Regions from separate parts of the Bacillus sp. SD127 genome, predicted to be linked through region 3. Evidence: riboswitches for the same ligand, from Rfam matches in the RefSeq annotation. Region 3 holds a riboswitch; each other region holds the start of a gene.

What was found. A riboswitch is a leader RNA that binds a small molecule or an ion and turns the genes downstream of it on or off. The one in region 3 is predicted to bind thiamine pyrophosphate.
Region 1: linked by a shared signal. The riboswitch ahead of thiT (energy-coupled thiamine transporter ThiT) and the one ahead of tenA (thiaminase II) in region 3 are both predicted to bind thiamine pyrophosphate.
Region 2: linked by a shared signal. The riboswitch ahead of thiU (HMP/thiamine ABC transporter substrate-binding protein ThiU) and the one ahead of tenA (thiaminase II) in region 3 are both predicted to bind thiamine pyrophosphate.
Region 4: linked by a shared signal. The riboswitch ahead of ACQVGS_RS13855 (acetylornithine deacetylase) and the one ahead of tenA (thiaminase II) in region 3 are both predicted to bind thiamine pyrophosphate.

Annotation. Positions count from the first base shown of each region.
Region 1 covers NZ_CP191226.1:1,093,943-1,098,345, reverse strand. Annotated here, with positions in the region: rRNA gene ACQVGS_RS05590 (16S ribosomal RNA) at 1-1,476, opposite strand, end outside; TPP riboswitch at 1,949-2,050, shown strand; gene thiT (energy-coupled thiamine transporter ThiT) at 2,151-2,729, shown strand; gene ACQVGS_RS05580 (GNAT family N-acetyltransferase) at 2,812-3,294, opposite strand; gene floT (flotillin lipid rafts scaffold protein FloT) at 3,321-4,403, opposite strand, start outside.
Region 2 covers NZ_CP191226.1:2,886,468-2,890,870, reverse strand. Annotated here, with positions in the region: gene thiX (HMP/thiamine ABC transporter permease ThiX) at 1-188, opposite strand, end outside; gene ACQVGS_RS15010 (ABC transporter ATP-binding protein) at 163-1,806, opposite strand; gene ACQVGS_RS15005 (ECF transporter S component) at 1,793-2,392, opposite strand; gene thiU (HMP/thiamine ABC transporter substrate-binding protein ThiU) at 2,389-2,994, opposite strand; TPP riboswitch at 3,091-3,202, opposite strand; gene ykoG (two-component system response regulator YkoG) at 3,304-3,990, shown strand; gene ACQVGS_RS14990 (sensor histidine kinase) at 3,994-4,403, shown strand, end outside.
Region 3 covers NZ_CP191226.1:3,033,688-3,038,090, forward strand. Annotated here, with positions in the region: gene thiS (sulfur carrier protein ThiS) at 1-126, opposite strand, end outside; gene thiO (glycine oxidase ThiO) at 126-1,235, opposite strand; gene tenI (thiazole tautomerase TenI) at 1,219-1,836, opposite strand; gene tenA (thiaminase II) at 1,814-2,521, opposite strand; TPP riboswitch at 2,602-2,710, opposite strand; gene ACQVGS_RS15885 (monovalent cation:proton antiporter family protein) at 2,773-4,403, opposite strand, start outside.
Region 4 covers NZ_CP191226.1:2,665,669-2,670,071, forward strand. Annotated here, with positions in the region: gene ACQVGS_RS13850 (YlmC/YmxH family sporulation protein) at 1-221, opposite strand, end outside; gene ACQVGS_RS13855 (acetylornithine deacetylase) at 304-1,584, opposite strand; TPP riboswitch at 1,675-1,777, opposite strand; gene ACQVGS_RS13860 (ABC transporter ATP-binding protein) at 1,786-2,580, opposite strand; gene sigG (RNA polymerase sporulation sigma factor SigG) at 2,737-3,519, opposite strand; gene sigE (RNA polymerase sporulation sigma factor SigE) at 3,659-4,378, opposite strand.

The sequences.
Region 1 (4,403 bases), 1.9 Mb from region 3:
TCGGCGGCTGGCTCCATAAAGGTTACCTCACCGACTTCGGGTGTTACAAACTCTCGTGGTGTGACGGGCGGTGTGTACAAGGCCCGGGAACGTATTCACCGCGGCATGCTGATCCGCGATTACTAGCGATTCCAGCTTCACGCAGTCGAGTTGCAGACTGCGATCCGAACTGAGAACAGATTTGTGGGATTGGCTTAACCTCGCGGTTTCGCTGCCCTTTGTTCTGTCCATTGTAGCACGTGTGTAGCCCAGGTCATAAGGGGCATGATGATTTGACGTCATCCCCACCTTCCTCCGGTTTGTCACCGGCAGTCACCTTAGAGTGCCCAACTGAATGCTGGCAACTAAGATCAAGGGTTGCGCTCGTTGCGGGACTTAACCCAACATCTCACGACACGAGCTGACGACAACCATGCACCACCTGTCACTCTGCCCCCGAAGGGGACGTCCTATCTCTAGGATTGTCAGAGGATGTCAAGACCTGGTAAGGTTCTTCGCGTTGCTTCGAATTAAACCACATGCTCCACCGCTTGTGCGGGCCCCCGTCAATTCCTTTGAGTTTCAGTCTTGCGACCGTACTCCCCAGGCGGAGTGCTTAATGCGTTAGCTGCAGCACTAAGGGGCGGAAACCCCCTAACACTTAGCACTCATCGTTTACGGCGTGGACTACCAGGGTATCTAATCCTGTTCGCTCCCCACGCTTTCGCTCCTCAGCGTCAGTTACAGACCAGAAAGTCGCCTTCGCCACTGGTGTTCCTCCACATCTCTACGCATTTCACCGCTACACGTGGAATTCCACTCTCCTCTTCTGCACTCAAGTTCCCCAGTTTCCAATGACCCTCCCCGGTTGAGCCGGGGGCTTTCACATCAGACTTAAGGAACCGCCTGCGAGCCCTTTACGCCCAATAATTCCGGACAACGCTTGCCACCTACGTATTACCGCGGCTGCTGGCACGTAGTTAGCCGTGGCTTTCTGGTTAGGTACCGTCAAGGTACCGCCCTATTCGAACGGTACTTGTTCTTCCCTAACAACAGAGCTTTACGATCCGAAAACCTTCATCACTCACGCGGCGTTGCTCCGTCAGACTTTCGTCCATTGCGGAAGATTCCCTACTGCTGCCTCCCGTAGGAGTCTGGGCCGTGTCTCAGTCCCAGTGTGGCCGATCACCCTCTCAGGTCGGCTACGCATCGTTGCCTTGGTGAGCCATTACCTCACCAACTAGCTAATGCGCCGCGGGTCCATCTGTAAGTGGTAGCCGAAGCCACCTTTTATGTTTGAACCATGCGGTTCAAACAAGCATCCGGTATTAGCCCCGGTTTCCCGGAGTTATCCCAGTCTTACAGGCAGGTTACCCACGTGTTACTCACCCGTCCGCCGCTAACATCAGGGAGCAAGCTCCCATCTGTCCGCTCGACTTGCATGTATTAGGCACGCCGCCAGCGTTCGTCCTGAGCCAGGATCAAACTCTCCGATAAATGGATCGCAGATTAAGTTCACCACATCCTGTGGCAACATCTGCGTGATCTGCATCGTGCAGACCTCAGTTTGACTGACTACGCACATTGCTGTGCGATTTATAATAAAACTTGAATTAACAGGTACGTTTTGTCTTGTTTAGTTTTCAAAGATCATCACCGCTCTCAATGAAGCAACTTTACCAATATAACACTCAGCTTCTTAATTGTCAACAACTTTTTTAAAAGTTGTTTAAAGCTTCTTGTTTTGTCTGCTGTTCATCAGCGACGTTTAATAATATAACACCTATAATTATTTATTGCAATAGTTTTTTAAAAAAATCTATAAAACAATAAAACTGTAATCTTTCTTTATTCTATCTAACTTGTAATGCTTTATAAAACATTTATCTATTAAAGAACATTTACTACAGGCAATGTCATCTTGTTGTTTTAACCTTTTTCTTGTATAGTAGAAACGAACTAAATATCCGATGACCACAAGGGGAGCATAAAAGCTGAGAGTGAGCGGTTTCGTTCTGACCCTTTGAACCTGTTAGTTAACGCTGGCGTAGGGATGTGGCAAAGTCAAATGAATTGCAGATTGTAAAGCAGTGCGTGGAACTTTCCTCATCCTTCCGCGTGCTGCTTTTTTGTTGTCCTTTTGGATTGTCTATCGATGGAAGGGGATTTTTATGGCTCAATCAAGACAACTGGTACGTCTTATTGAAATTGCAATCATGACTGCTGCTGCTGTCATTTTAGACATCGTTTCCGGAATGTTCCTCCGTATGCCTCAAGGAGGGTCGGTATCCATCATGATGATTCCGATTTTTTTGATTTCTTTTCGCTGGGGAGTTAAAGCGGGGCTTACAACCGGTCTATTGACAGGTCTCGTTCAAATTGCGATCGGAAATCTATTTCTTCAGCACCCTGTTCAGCTGTTGCTTGATTACATGGCAGCGTTCGCCGCTGTCGGCATAAGCGGCTTTTTCGCTTCCGCTGTCCGCAAATCCGCCTTATCAAAAGCAAAAGGGAAATTGATCGTATCAATTATTTGCGCAGTTTTTATCGGCAGTTTTCTGCGTTATGCTGCACACGTGATTTCAGGGGCTGTATTTTTCGGCAGCTTTGCACCAAAAGGAACGCCGGTATGGCTCTACTCATTAACTTATAATGCTACTTATATGATTCCGTCATTCATCATCTGTGCGATTGCCCTTTGTTTATTGTTCATGACAGCTCCGCGCTTGCTGAAAACCGAAAAGGCTTAATCTAACAACCCCCAGCGGCCGTTCCGCTGGGGGTTGTTTTTTATCTTCCGTTAAGCAGATTTTTTAATGAAGCAAGATCCGGTCAGCCGAATCCTATTTCTTTCATGCTTTCTCCTGCGATTTCAAAACTATCCTCGGCTGCTCTTTCAGGTGAAATCGACTGATAAAAATTAATCGAAGGATTCTCTTCTACGACCCAAACAAACATGCTCGTAAAGCCCTGATCAAGCAAAAAATCTGTATCCTTTGTCAAAAGCGCTCTGCCTGCACCTTGCCGCTGTTTTTCTTTTAAAAGGTAAATGGCATACAACTCTCCGTCATAGCCTTTCTGCTCTGAACGAATTGAACCAAAAGATGCAAAGCCGAATACCGAGCCTTTTTCATCTTCTGCCACAAAAACCCCCTTTAATGAACGGCTTTTCCATTTGGCTTCAAAATCCTTGTAGTTCAAACCATTTAAGTATTCAGCGGAGACAATGCCGCTGTATGTTGTCACCCAGCTGTCAACATGCACTTTTGCGATTGCCTTTATATCATCTAGTCGTGCTTCTCTTATAGTCACCATTCATTCTCTAATCCTTTCCGCAATGGTTATTCAGATTTTTGAACAGGTTTTGTTTCTTTTAATTCATTTGTCAGTTCGTTGATGCTCTGTTTGATGTTGCCTTTTCCTGAAAAGTTCTCAATCATTTCTTTTACGTCGATTCCCGAAGACGCTTTTAAGCTTTCTTGCAGACTGGACATTAAATTTGTCGCATAGCTTGTGACTTTGTTGGCGCCGCTTGAATCACCGTTTCCTCCTGTATCAACAACGGTGATCTTATCAATATTTGAAAGCGGTGCTGATACCTGTTTCGCGTATTCCGGAAGCATTTTGACAATCATATCGAAAATCGCAGCCTGACCGTACTGCTCAAAGGCAGCGGCAATTTTTTCTTTCGCTTCCGCTTCCGCAAGACCTTTTAAGCGAATAACCTCAGCCTCTGTCTCACCTTTTGCTTTTTCAGCTTCTGCTTTTGCAAGGCCGTCAATTCTGACCCTTTCAGCTTCAGCCTTCGCCATCGCTTCTATGCTGTATTTCTTGGCATCGGCTTGGGCTAGCTGTTTGGCTTTTTCAGCAGCGGCAGATTGCTCAACTGAATAGCGGTCTGCATCGGCTTTTTTCTTCACTTCAGAATCATACTGGCGTTCACGGCGGAGAATTTCTTTTTCTTCTAATTCAATTTGTTTTTGGCGTTCTATAATCTTGACCTGCATTTCCTGCTCAGTCACCTGCTGGCGTGCTTTGGCTGTTTCCAAATCGTATGCCTGGTCAGCGTTGGCTTTTGCTGTATCTTGATCTCGCCGGTATTCAGCCATTTTAAGCTGATTGATTTTTTCAGCTTCAGCAATTTCCGTCGCTCGTTCAAGCTCTGATTTTTTGGCTTCTTTATCGGCTTCCGCCCTCTTAATTCTTGTTTCTTTATCGGCCTCTGCGGTTGCAATGTCAGCATCACGTTTTACCTGCGCAATTCTCGGTTTACCTAGTGATTCAAGATAGCCGTTTTTATCACGGACATCTTTAATGGTAAAGGAGACAATCACAAGACCCATCTTCGCAAGATCCTGTGAAGCGACACGCTGCACTTCTTGAGAGAATTTTTCGCGGTTTTTATAAATTTCTTCTACTGTCAT
Region 2 (4,403 bases), 150 kb from region 3:
AAAAACGGAATCGTGAACAAAAGCCATTTTTTCAGCGGTATTCTGGCCGCAAACGGGACACCCGCAACAATCATGATATAAAAGCACGCCGGTGTGTAAGGATTGTAAATAAACGACAGCATGACGACACAGCAAAAAACCGCCCCTGCTTTTACTGCCGGGTTAATGAGATGTAACGGCTGCTTCATCACGCACCTCCTGCTGGTATGTCATCCATTCATATCGAAGGGGGAGGGTGAGCTTTGCTTTTTGGACGAGCTCGGCTTCCCTGGAAAATAATTGTTCCGGTGTTCCGTCAAAGGCCAAATGTGTGCCGTGAAGCACAAGCACGCTGTCAGCATATGAAGATACAAGCTCCATATCGTGTGTGATCATGAGGACAGCGGTGCCTTCTGTCTGGATATGCTGAATCATTTCCATGCATTCAGCGGCTGTTTTGGCGTCTTGGCCATAGGTCGGTTCGTCTAAAAGCAAAACCGTTACATCGTGCATCAGCATTGTGGCGACACTCAGCCGCCGTTTTTGCCCTTGGCTGATCGCAAACGGATGGTGGTCCGCCAAATGTGCAAGGCCGAAACGCTGCAGCAGGTTCTGCGCTTTTTTCTCGGTTTCGGCATTTGCCGCATGGCCGAACAGCAGCTCATCATATACTGTGTCAGTCACAAACTGGTGCTCTGGATTTTGGAAAACCAATCCCATTTGTTTGCGAAGCTCTTTTTCTTTGTAAGACTCCAGCGGCTTATCATGCAGAAGAATCTTGCCGCTTTTCGGTTTGAGCAAACGGGCGAGAACAGACAACAGCGTAGATTTTCCTGTGCCGTTTGGCCCGACAAGTGCCGTCAAAGAGCCTGCACGCAATGAAAAACTGATGTCTTTGAAAATGGTCTGCTGTCCTCTTGAAAACGATAAGCTCTGGACCTGCACTGCGTGTTCAGCAGAAAGAACCGCCGCTTCTTCAGCAGGCCCAGCAGGGAAGGGTTCCTTGAACAGCGTTTCTTTTGACAATGTAAACGGTATGCTCACATTTTCTTGTAAGCCACAAATTTTTGGCACAGCGATTCCCATTGTTCTTAACATGTTTGAGTGATGCTGAAACATATCCTTAGTCGGCCCGTCTAAGGCTTTCTTGCCTGCTCCATCCAGTACGATTGTTCTTTCAACCCAAGGCGCCCACTCATCAAGCTGATGTTCGATCACGAGAAGGCCGAAGCCTTTTTCCTGCTGAAGCTCTTTGATCATTTGAACGAATTCCCGTGCTGAATAAGGGTCTAAAAGGGAAGTCGGTTCATCCAGAATAATAAGCTCAGGCTCCATCGCCAAAATACAGGCGAGCGCGACTTTTTGCTTCAGTCCCCCTGACAGAGTGGAAATCGTTTTTTCCTTTACATGAGTGATGTGTAATTTTTCCAGAACGTCATCAATTTTCTTCACCATTTCTTCTTGGGGGATTTGCAGATTTTCCAATCCAAAGGCGATTTCATCCTCTACTGTCAGCATACAAAACTGCTGCTCAGGGTCCTGAAAGACGACTCCGACATGCTGAGCGATTGTTTCAGAGGTTTCAGCGTCAGTGATCGTTTTTTGAAATAAGAATACATGCCCAGACAGCATCCCGTCGCAAGCTTCAGGGTAAAGCCCGTTTAAACAGAGGGCAAGCGAGCTTTTTCCGCACCCGCTCGGCCCTAACAATAAAGCGCATTCTCCTTTTTGGAGCTCAAACGTTATATCCTGAAAAATCGGTTTCTCGTTTTCTTCATATGAAAAGCTAAGCCGGTCAACCGAAAGCAACTTGTTATAGGCTTGCATGATTTGATACCCGTTTCCGTTTCTTTTTCAGTTCCTTTCCGAGTGCCATTCCGTTTAAGACACCCGTATATGCGAGAGAATCGCTGACAGCTTTTCCGAGTAGGCCGGCCAGGACCGCACCTGAAACGAGACGGATCACAAGCATAATGAGCAGATAGCCCGGTGAGTACGCCGCATAACCGGAAACAAAGAAATCATAAATAAAGCTGGACACCGAAGACCCCATACCCGCCAGAAGCAGCACAGGAAGGGAATAAGCTTTCCAGCGTGTCGCAAGAAATACAGCTTCTGCTCCGAGACCTTGAACAATGCCGATAACGATAACCATCGGGCCTGAAGGATTTCCCAGCAAACATTCAACGAGAGCTGCGATGATTTCTGAAACAAGGGCCGCGCCCGGTTTACGAATGATGTACGCGGCAATCACCGACACGATAAACCAAATGCCGTAAATCGGTTCATAAGCGATGGGCCCGAACATCCCTGCAAGTACGTTCCCGAAATGGGTGAATACTAAATACACAATGCCAAAAACAATACTGATAACAGACATGATGACAATTTCTTTTACTTTCCAGCTTTTCATTTTATCCCTGCTTTCTGTTTTCTTGATGGACTGTTTGCCGAGAAGTTCACGGTCATGGTGACATGGGCTGTTTGCTGATTTGCCATGCGGAAAGCGGCTTCCAGTGTCCGGAACACGTCGTGTGCATCTCCGTCTATCTCACTTGCGTAATGAACACCCTGTACAAAGGTGCCGTCAGCCTTAGCGATTTCAACAGCTTTCATGATAATGTCCATATAATTCGGCTCATTCATCGGATAAAGTGCAAATTGGCATGGAGCCTCTGCTTTCAGGTCGTGAACAGATTCTTCATTGACTCGCTTTTCATCTGCTGTCAGATATGTATCTCCTTGTGTATCGCCCGGGCAGCCGATGGAAAACGTCCCGTTCATGACAATGTGCTTTTCGCTATTTGCTGCATACAGGTAGATGGCTTTAGCGGCGTCGAATACATGAGCGATCGATCCGCGCAAAACTGTACTGATATGATCGGTCTTTGTCCAAACCTTTGACGTATCCGTTTTTTTCAGCGCAGACTTGATCACACTGATAAAATCATCTGTCATTGGGTATAAAGAAAACCGAAATCCGGCGATTCTGCTTGTACCGCATAAGTTGTCCATTTCTCTGACCTCCTGTTTTTTTGGTAAAATAAAAAACTGCATATCCTTAGGGAATATGCAGTCATAGATCGAGTAAGCGCACGAAAAAATACACCTTTCGGTCAACCTGCACTTCCCCACGCTGGTATTATCCAGATCGGGTCATAAGGGATCAAAGCGCGTTTTTGCGCGCTTTATCTCAGCCATAACAGCACCCCTAGTGCTTTCCGTATACAATTTTTTATTTTGACATCATAATAGATGATAAGAATCATTTTGTAAACAATGAAATCATTTTTTTCATATAGGAACATGAGAGGATGATCGGAATTGGAAAAAGGGCACATATTAATTGTGGAAGATGAAGAAAAAATCGCGAGGGTCCTTCAGCTTGAATTGGAATATGAAGGATACAGCGTCACCATCAAACATAATGGCTCTGAAGGACTTAACGCGGCCACGGAAGGTTCGTATTCCCTATTGCTGCTCGATGTCATGCTGCCGGGGTTGAGCGGGCTTGAAGTGCTGCGCCGGCTGAGGAAAACGGATCAAGAGACACCGGTTATTTTATTAACAGCCCGCGACAGCGTTCCAGATAAGGTAACGGGGCTTGACATCGGTGCGAATGACTATGTCACCAAGCCGTTTGAAATTGAAGAATTGCTTGCCAGAATCAGAGCGGCACTCCGCCAAACCGGAAGCAAAACAGAGGATATCGGCACATTTTTGACATATGATGATTTGCAGGTGAATGAGAAAACACGTGAAGTCAGACGGGGAGACAAAGAGGTTGAATTAACGCCCCGGGAATTTGATTTGCTTGTCTATATGCTGAAGCATCCGCAGCAAGTGCTGACGAGGGAGCAAATTCTCAGCTCTGTATGGGGGTTTGATTACATCGGTGATACAAATGTCGTCGACGTGTACATAAGATATATCAGAAAAAAATTGGACTATCCTTACGAAAAACAGCTGATTCATACCGTACGCGGGGTCGGCTATACCATTAAGGGGTAAATGATGAAGCTGAAGACAAAGATTCATCTGTATACTTCCATTTGGCTGTTGATTTTATTAATGTTGGTTCATACTGCGGTCTATCTCATTTTTTCATCGGCACTCACCTCAAAGGATGCGGCCCGTCTTGCCGATGAAACGGACAATATCACCGAAGCTCTTCATACCGCCGAAACACAAGGGGTGGCTTTGCAGGATATGCTGCAGGCCTATCTTCCGGCAAACGGAATGGTGCGGGTAGTGAGTGCGGATCGGAAAGCCGTCATGACCATCACAAAGGAAAAAGCATATAAAGACTTCCCTCTTTCTTTTCACAGCGGGGAAACGACAGACGTGACAAAGCATGAAGGCAAACTGTTTGCAGCAGCAGCTGTCCCGGTCATTTGGACAGACGGACAAGTCGTATCGCTTCA
Region 3 (4,403 bases):
ACCGATAATTTCTTTATTTCTTTCAACGATCACGATTTTATTTTCAAGCTGATAAGACGCAAGCAAATCCTGAATCGTACCTGTGTCTCTATCCCACTCAACTTGTTTACCGTTCAGCTGAAGCATCATATCTGAACCGCCTCCTTGCGATCAATTCGAAAGGCGTGCAGCCAGTCTGCCTTGACCTCTTTATTCATAATGAGATCACCGATTAAAGCACCCGTTGCAGGAGCAAGCAGAATCCCGTTTCTGAAATGGCCCGCCGCAAATAAAATGCGGCTGTCCTCAGGGTGTCTGCCAATGTATGGTTTTCCGTCCTTTGTCCCCGGACGCAGTCCCGCCCAAAAACGATCAACCTTCATATTCTGAATCGCCGGCAACATCGTTTTCGCTTTTTCCATAACCGACTGAAGTCCGCCAAGATCCGGCTTATCGCTCCAATCACCAGGCTTCATCGTCGCGCCGACAACCAGTCTGCCGCTTTTTCTCGGTACGATATAGCAATGATCATGATAAAGTGTTTTTGTCAGCGGAATATCATCATTCCAAACAGACAGGCACTCTCCTTTTACAGGAAAAAATGACTGGTTCAACCCGAGCTGTTTAAAAAACATCCCGCTCCAGACCCCGCTGGCAACCACGACATGGTCCGCATGCACGTCACCGGAACCCGTTTTGATCAAAATGGATTCACCGCCACGCGTCACATCGAGAACGGGAGTATGCTCAAAAATATCCGTACCAAGCGCTTTAGCCGATTTAGCGTATGCCTTGCACACAAAATAAGGCTCAACATGAACATCGTCCTGAATAAAGCTCGCCCCGTAAATCTCACCGGCCGTATACGGCTCTTTTTCCAGCACTTCTTCTTTTGTATGCCAGCTGACAGTATGCAAATCGTCCATCCGTCTCAAGCGGGACACGTCTTCTTCGGAGAATGCAAGCTTAAACATACCGCCTTCATGCCTTCTGATATCAATGCCGGATAAGGCAAGTAGCTCCTCTCCAAGACCCTGATACAAACGCTGACTGTGCATGGCGAAATCAAAAAACGCATCCCGCTCCTCGCACTCGGCATGGGCGCCAAGCATCCCTGCCGCGGCGCTTGTTGTTCTGCCGCCGATTGTTCCGCTTTCAAGCAATGCGGTGTTTTTCTTTTCTTTTGCCAACTGATAAGCTATCGCGGAACCAATAATTCCGCCTCCAATGACAACTGCATCATAATGCCTTTTCATACTGAATCTCCTTTAGCTTGCGGGAATATCGTCTGGCAGCTTCCAAAGGATCATCGGAAGAAAAAATTCCGGACATGACAGCGATACCGTCTGAACCTGCTTGTTTCACTTCTCTTAATCTGGCAGGTGTCATTCCGCCAATTGCAATAACCGGAATCGAGATCCTCTGTTTGATTTCTGAAAGCAAAGACACGCCTCTGCCATCAAGGCCTTGTTTGCAATCCGTTTCAAACACATGGCCGAACAAAACATAATCAGCGTCTTCCTTTTCTGCCTGAAGCGCTTCCTCCAGTGAATGCACCGATCGCCCAATGTGCAGGTGAGGAAATCTGGCTCTTACTTGTTTCGGCGAAAAGCTGCTGCTCGGCAGCTGAACGCGGTGAATATTTGAAAAAAGCGCAATATCAACCCGGCCATTCATCACCAGCTTTTGCTTATCAACACCGCCTTCAGAAATAAGCTCCAGCAGTTTCAAAATGTCAGCCGCCGATTTAGACCGTTCACGAATATGGATGAAATCAACCTCATCCTGAATGGCTATAATTGATCTCATTAGATCTTCAACCGGCTTGCGGTCATCAGTTATGGCGTGCAGCTCCAAGCCCTTCCACCTCTTTTACGCCGCTGTCTGACCAGCCTTCTTTTCGATAAGCCATTCCCCAGAACTGATATTCATAATAGCTCGAAATAACGAAATTCTCTTTCATCTTGGCACGCACTTCCTCTGTGCTGTTTTCCGCCAGCTCATCCAGGCGGTTAATTTGTTCTTCCACCTGCTGTCTGAACCAGTCACCGCCGTATGTGCTAATCCACTTCTGGTAAATCGGATGCCCCGGATCACATGTCAGCAATTTCTCACCAACCTCATAATAAAGCCAATAGCACGGGAGAAGAGCTGCCAAGATTTCTGCAAAATTCCCGCTCAAAACCGAACGGTACATATGGGATGTATAGGAGTAAGCGGTAGGAGATGGCTTAAATGACTTCCGTTCTTCCTCACTGATTTCCAAAAGCTCCGTAAACTCGCGATGAAGCGCCATCTCCGCTTCATATGTACCTTGAGCATGGCTGGCCATGCGTCCTGTTGTATAAAGATCCTTTGCATAAGCGGCACCGAACGATTGCACCTTTGCAAAATGAGTTAAATAGTAAGAATCCTGAAGCACGTAATATTTAAAGCGGTCGATCGGGAGAGTTCCGTCACCGATCCCCTGAACAAATGGATGGACAAAGCTGCCTTCCCACCATTCTGCGGCTGCACTGCGGCATTCTTCTGAAAACTTCACACGTCATTCCCCCTGTCTGTTAATAAAAAAACCACTTTCCCGCAAGGAAAAGTGGTTTGGAATTGGCATAGTTGTATAACACAAATACCGCTCCACTTCCCTACGCAGGTCTGAACCTGTTCAAGTTATGAGGGTCTAAAAGTCACACTTTTATCTCAGCCCTTATAAAGGACACCCCTAGTGGTTTTACGAATACATATTGAATTGTTCTGCACCTCTATATTAACACGAATCCTTATTTGGTCAAGATATTATCCTTCCAATGTTTTCTTAAGATCCGTTACGTACCCGCGTGATCCGGTGACAATTAAGCGGTCTCCGATTTTCAGCCTTGTATCGCCGTGAGGAACAATGCTGTCGACACCTCGGAAAATCCTGACAAAAATCACATCGCCTGTTAAAGGGAATTCACGGAGAATCACGCCGTCGTATTTGCTGTTTTCCATATTAATTTGATACAGCGAGGACTCTTGGTTCGTGAGCAGTTTCATGACGCCAGGCGCTTCTATCAGCGCGCGAAGCAGCGTTTTGGTCGACAGCAAGATGGAAAAGATGCTGATGCCCTGCTCTTTCAATTTCGCTTCGTTCTCCGGTGATCCGGTGCTGGCAATGACTCTTTCTGTTCCTTTTTCTTTGGCGTATAGTGCGATGTCCGTATTCATGTCTTCATCCCCTGTCGCCACCACAAGGATTTCTGTATCAAATATACCGAGTGATTCAAGGGTTTGATGCTCATAATCAGAAATCGTTTCGACGGAAAATACTGAGTCTGACAGCTTTTCCTCAGCGTTTTCTTGATAAACGTGCACGACACGCACTTTATACTCGCTCTCAGGCAATTCAAGTGTCACAGGCAGTGTCATTTGATTAGCGCCGATAAATGTGATCTTCTTTTTCTCCTCCGGCTGCTCCTGTTTTTTGTACAGCTTTTTAAAACCGACCGGCGTAAAAATACTTGCAATAACCGCCACCAGCGTAAGCGCTCCTGACATATTTGCGCTGATTACATGAAGCTGCTGGCCGATTGTCGCAGCGGCAATCACAAGAGAAAGCGTTGATGTCAGCAGGAAACCAGACGCCAATATTGTGCGGTTATCATACCATTTCTTCAAGTACAGGACAGGAAGAATTTTGCTTACTAACAGCGCCATAAGCAACAGCGGAATCATCACTAAAATTTTCGGGTCCTGAAAAAGTGTCCAAATATCCAATTTTACACCGACCATCACAAAGAAAATCGGTATTAAGAACCCGTAGCCGAAGGAATCAAGCTGCTGAACCAGTTCCTTGTTCGGCGAGAGCAGGGAAACAAGCACGCCCGCTAAGAAAGCGCCGAGAATATTTTCTGCCCCCAGTGATTCAGACAGAGCCACCAGTACGATAATTAAGGTGAAAATAGCACGAGTCCCGATCTGGATCGTCCCTTTTGACATGGATTGAACAAAAGAACGGTGTTTGAAGACCCGGCCGAAGAAGTAAAGCACTACTCCGGCTGCGAACAGGATCATCAAGAGCCACATGTTTCCGCTGTCCTCTCCGTATAGAGAAGAAAATACAGCAAGAAGAATCATAGTGACCAAGTCAGCAATCACAGCAACAAGCAGGATAATCTGCCCGATGTTTGAATCCATGATCCGTTCTTCCTTTAAGGTTGGAACAACAACACCTAACGAAATCGTAGAAATAATAAGCGTCATTAAAAAAGCATTTTGGATAAATCCGGCCAAGACGAACCCATAGGACAGCAGCAATGATAAAATAAAAATACCGATAAAAATAATGGATGCTGTGACAAATGTATTGGGTGCTTCCTTGCCGTTTTGCAGAAACTGTTTTTTCTTTCCTCTCTCAAAGGATGAAAAATCAATTTCAAGCCCGCTTA
Region 4 (4,403 bases), 370 kb from region 3:
ACTAAAATGACATCTTCTCCGATTTTAACTATATTTCGCCAAGGAATGACCATTTCCTCTTCCTTTCCAAAAAAACCGAGAACTTTTCCATTTCCCCCTAGTATAATCGCCTGAATTTTTCCTGTGGTGACATTGATATCAATATCACCGATGCTCCCTAATTTTTTTCCGTTAGAGACATTGACGACATCCTTTACTTGAAATTCTGAAATGCTGATCATCCCATCACGTCCTTTTTCGGTCCTTTTTTCTAGTATATGAACGGGCGGGCTGAACCTTGTCAGCAAGGAGAAATTTTCATGATCATTGTTCTTTTTTGCGGCTGCACCAGCTTATGATGAACGTGAGCATGATTTTCGTATAATCTACGAGCTGCTCAATCGATACCTCTTCATTAACGGCATGAGCATTATATAAATCGCCCGGTCCGTATATTACGCTTGGAATACCGGCATGATAAAGCCATCCACCATCGGTTACGGTTTGAGATACGTCAATGACCGGGCGTTCCCGTTTGATCTCCTCGTGTGACGCCGTAAGGGCTAAAACGCCGGGATGAGCCGGATCAACTTCCAAGGCCGGAAAAATTTCTCCTCTTTCTTCAATCATTGAAGAGCCTCCCCATTTGAAGACAGGACGGTTTTCCCTCAGCCAAATATCACTGTCACTCAGCCTGTTGATGTAATCTTCTATTTCAGCAGCCACTTCTTCATGCGTTTCATTGGGATAAAAATGGACGGTAATCCATAATCGGCACTCATCCGCTATAAAGGCCGCATGTCTGCCTCCTTCTATAACAGCGGGATTAATTGTGTTTGTACCGGGGGTAAAGCCAGGATAGCTTTTCATAATGGCCCAATGTCGCTCCAGCTCACCGAGTCCAGAAATGATTTTTGCCATTTTTTCGATTGCGCTCGCCCCGAAGGTTCCTCCGCCAGCGTGGATCATATTCCGTCTTGTTCCATCGTGAAACGTTTGACTGCTTTTCATTTCGATCCAGCCTGTAATCACTCCGCCTTGACCTTGAATATGCATATCGCTCGTATCCGCCACAACTGCAAAGTCTGCGTGATAGCCCTTTTTGCAGCATTCAAGCGTGCCGGCCTCTCCGACTTCCTCCCCGATGACCGATTGCAGAATCAAATCGCCCGGGAGCTCAACGCCCGCTTCACGAATCAGCTTTAAAGCAAACAGCACACAGGCCATTCCGCCTTTCATATCTGAAGCGCCCCGGCCGATTAAGAAACCGTTTTTCTCACTGGGACAAAATGGGTCATGCACCCAGTCCTCGCCCTCTTTTACCTCTGCCACATCGACATGCCCATTGATGATTAAACTTTGATAGGCTGCTGAATTTGTTCCCTTTAAAACACCCACAACATTGGGATCTCCTGGATAAACGTCCCATTTGTCGATGGAAAACCCCCGTTCAAGCAAAAACTGTGCAATCCATGTTTGGATGCTGTCTGTATTTCTCGCAGGCGGCGCCGGTGTTTTAAAAGAAATCAGCGTTTTCGCAAGCTCAATGAGCTCGTCTTTTTGTTCTTCCGCTTTTTTCAGTAAAGATTCTACTTGATCAATCATGTTATCCGCTCCTATTTTTAATAGAAAAAAGCCGTTTCATATTCATGAAACGGCTTAATAAAGAAAGCAGAGTGCAAGCTGCTGCATTCTCCGCTTTTTTCACCGCTTCCCTCCGCTGGTATGATCCAGATCAGGTCAATAAGGGTTGAGACAAGCGTCTCTCTCAGCTTCGAAAGCACCCCCAGGATGAATCGTATGTTGTTATGCATTTGTTACCGGCTCAGCTCTTGTTAAAAACGGACGATCCTGATTCCATAATACACGGATCGGCGTATCAAAAAAAGAAGAAAGTGATTCGTCTGTCAGCATGTCTTTCATGTGTCCTGACCTAAAGACTTCTCCCTTTTTTAACAAGAGGGCTTTATCAAAAATCGGCAAAATTTCTTCCGCATGATGCGTAACATAAAGAATAGACGGCGCATTTTCCCTGCTTGCAATGTGCGTAATCGTATCTAACAGTTTTTCCCGGGCAATAAAATCAAGTCCTGTAACTGGTTCGTCCAGTATAAGCAGCTCCGGATCAGCCATTAGCGCTCTTGCGATTAAAGCTCTTTGTTTCTCTCCTTGAGAAAGAGTTTCGTAGCGGCGGTCGGCATAATCAATGGCTCCTAAGTCCTCGAGCAGGGCAATCGCTTTTTCTCTGATTTCCGCACTTGGTGTTTCATACAAGCCAATCGAAGCATATGCCCCGCTCAGAGCAATTTCAAAAGCTGAATCTGCCGGATACAATTTTTGCTGAAGACCCGCTGAGACAAGGCCGATTTTTCGTCTGAGTTTATCTCCCAGCTCCGTTTTTCCGAATACATGACCAAGCACCTGCATCTCGCCTGTTGTCGGAAAATAGTAAGAGCATAGCATATTTAACAGCGCAGTCTTCCCTGCTCCATTTAATCCGTAAAGCACCCAGTTCTCCTTTTCTTCTACTTTCCAATGAATATCCTTTAGTATCCATTTTCCATTCCGTTTTAGTGAGACATTGTCAAGCTGCAAAATCATTGTGGTCCTCCTCTTTCCAAACCGAATAATTGTTTTAATTTTCACAAAACTGTGTACGGACTAGGATACCTTACTTTTTCGAAAACGTAAACCGCCCGCTTCTAAATAGAAAAGCCTTTAAAACAATTTCTGTTTTAAAGGCTTTCCACGTCCATGCTATTGATGAATATTCTTATTCATTTGTTTGATTGCTGCCTTTTCCAGTCTGGACACCTGTGCTTGAGAAATCCCGATTTCTTCGGCTACTTCCATTTGCGTTTTTCCTTGGAAGAACCGTTTTCTTAAAATCATTTTTTCCCTCTCGTTCAGCCTTCTCATGCCCTCTTTCAAAGCCAGCTCTTCAATCCATTGTGTATCTTTGTTGCGTTCATCACTGATTTGATCCATGACATAAATCGGATCTCCGCCGTCATTGTAGATCGGTTCAAAAAGAGATACCGGATCTTGAATGGCGTCGAGTGCAAACACAATTTCTTCGTGCGGTACTTCAAGAACTTTGGCGATATCCTCTGCCGTCGGCTCCTTGCTTGTCTCACTGATTAACCGTTCTCTTACCTGGAGTGCCTTATATGCGATATCCCTAAGTGATCTCGAGACACGTATCGGGTTATTATCGCGTAAATACCTGCGGATCTCTCCGATAATCATAGGTACAGCGTATGTTGAAAACTTAACATTGTGGCTTAGATCAAAATTATCTATGGATTTCATTAGTCCGATGCAGCCGACTTGAAATAAGTCATCAACATACTCCCCTCTGTTATTAAATCTTTGAATGACACTTAAGACAAGACGCAAGTTCCCGTTTACAAGCTTTTCTCTGGCTGAATCATCACCTTCGTCCTGCAATTGCCTAAACAGCTTTCTCATTTCTTCATTCTTGAGTACGGGTAATTTGGAGGTATCCACCCCGCAGATTTCGACTTTATTTCTCGACACTTTTTTCCCTCCCTACAGGAGCTGCTGTACAACGTTAAGTATCTCCTCGGGTGGGAAAAATATGCACTGCACTCAAACCGAAAAATAGTCATAATTGGGAAATCCTTGTAGAATCAAGGGATTAACCCGCAAAAATTTTTTACACCATTTTGTTGAATTCTTTTCGCAATCTTTTAATGATTCTTTTTTCCAGACGGGAAATATAGGATTGGGAAATCCCCATCATATCCGCAACATCCTTTTGGGTCTTTTCCTCTTCGCCGACGAGCCCAAAACGCAGTTCCATGATTTGTTTCTCCCTCTCATTTAACTGTTCGAGCGCTTTTTTTAGAAGCTTTTTATCTACATTTGCTTCAATGTCCTTTGTGATGATGTCGTCATCCGTGCCCAGCACATCAGAAAGCAGAAGCTCATTGCCGTCCCAATCAATATTAAGCGGTTCATCAAAAGAAACTTCTGAACGGATTTTGTTGTTTCTCCTTAAATACATCAGGATTTCATTCTCGATACAGCGAGAGGCATATGTAGCCAGCTTGATTTTCTTTTCCGGATTGAAGGTATTCACAGCTTTGATTAATCCAATGGTGCCGATGCTGATTAAATCTTCAATATTAATTCCCGTGTTTTCAAATTTCCGTGCGATATAGACGACAAGCCGCAGGTTGCGTTCGATCAAAATAGCGCGGGCCGCCTGGTCGCCGCTTGGGAGCTTCATTAATAGAACCTGCTCCTCGTCTTTTGATAATGGCGGCGGCAAAGCTTCACTCCCTCCTATGTAATACACTTCATCGCTTTTTAAGCCCAGTTTCATCAGCAGCTTATACCAGAGGTGCGTCAACCGCAATTTAAGTTTTTTCATCTTCCTCTCCCTTCTAAATGTCACG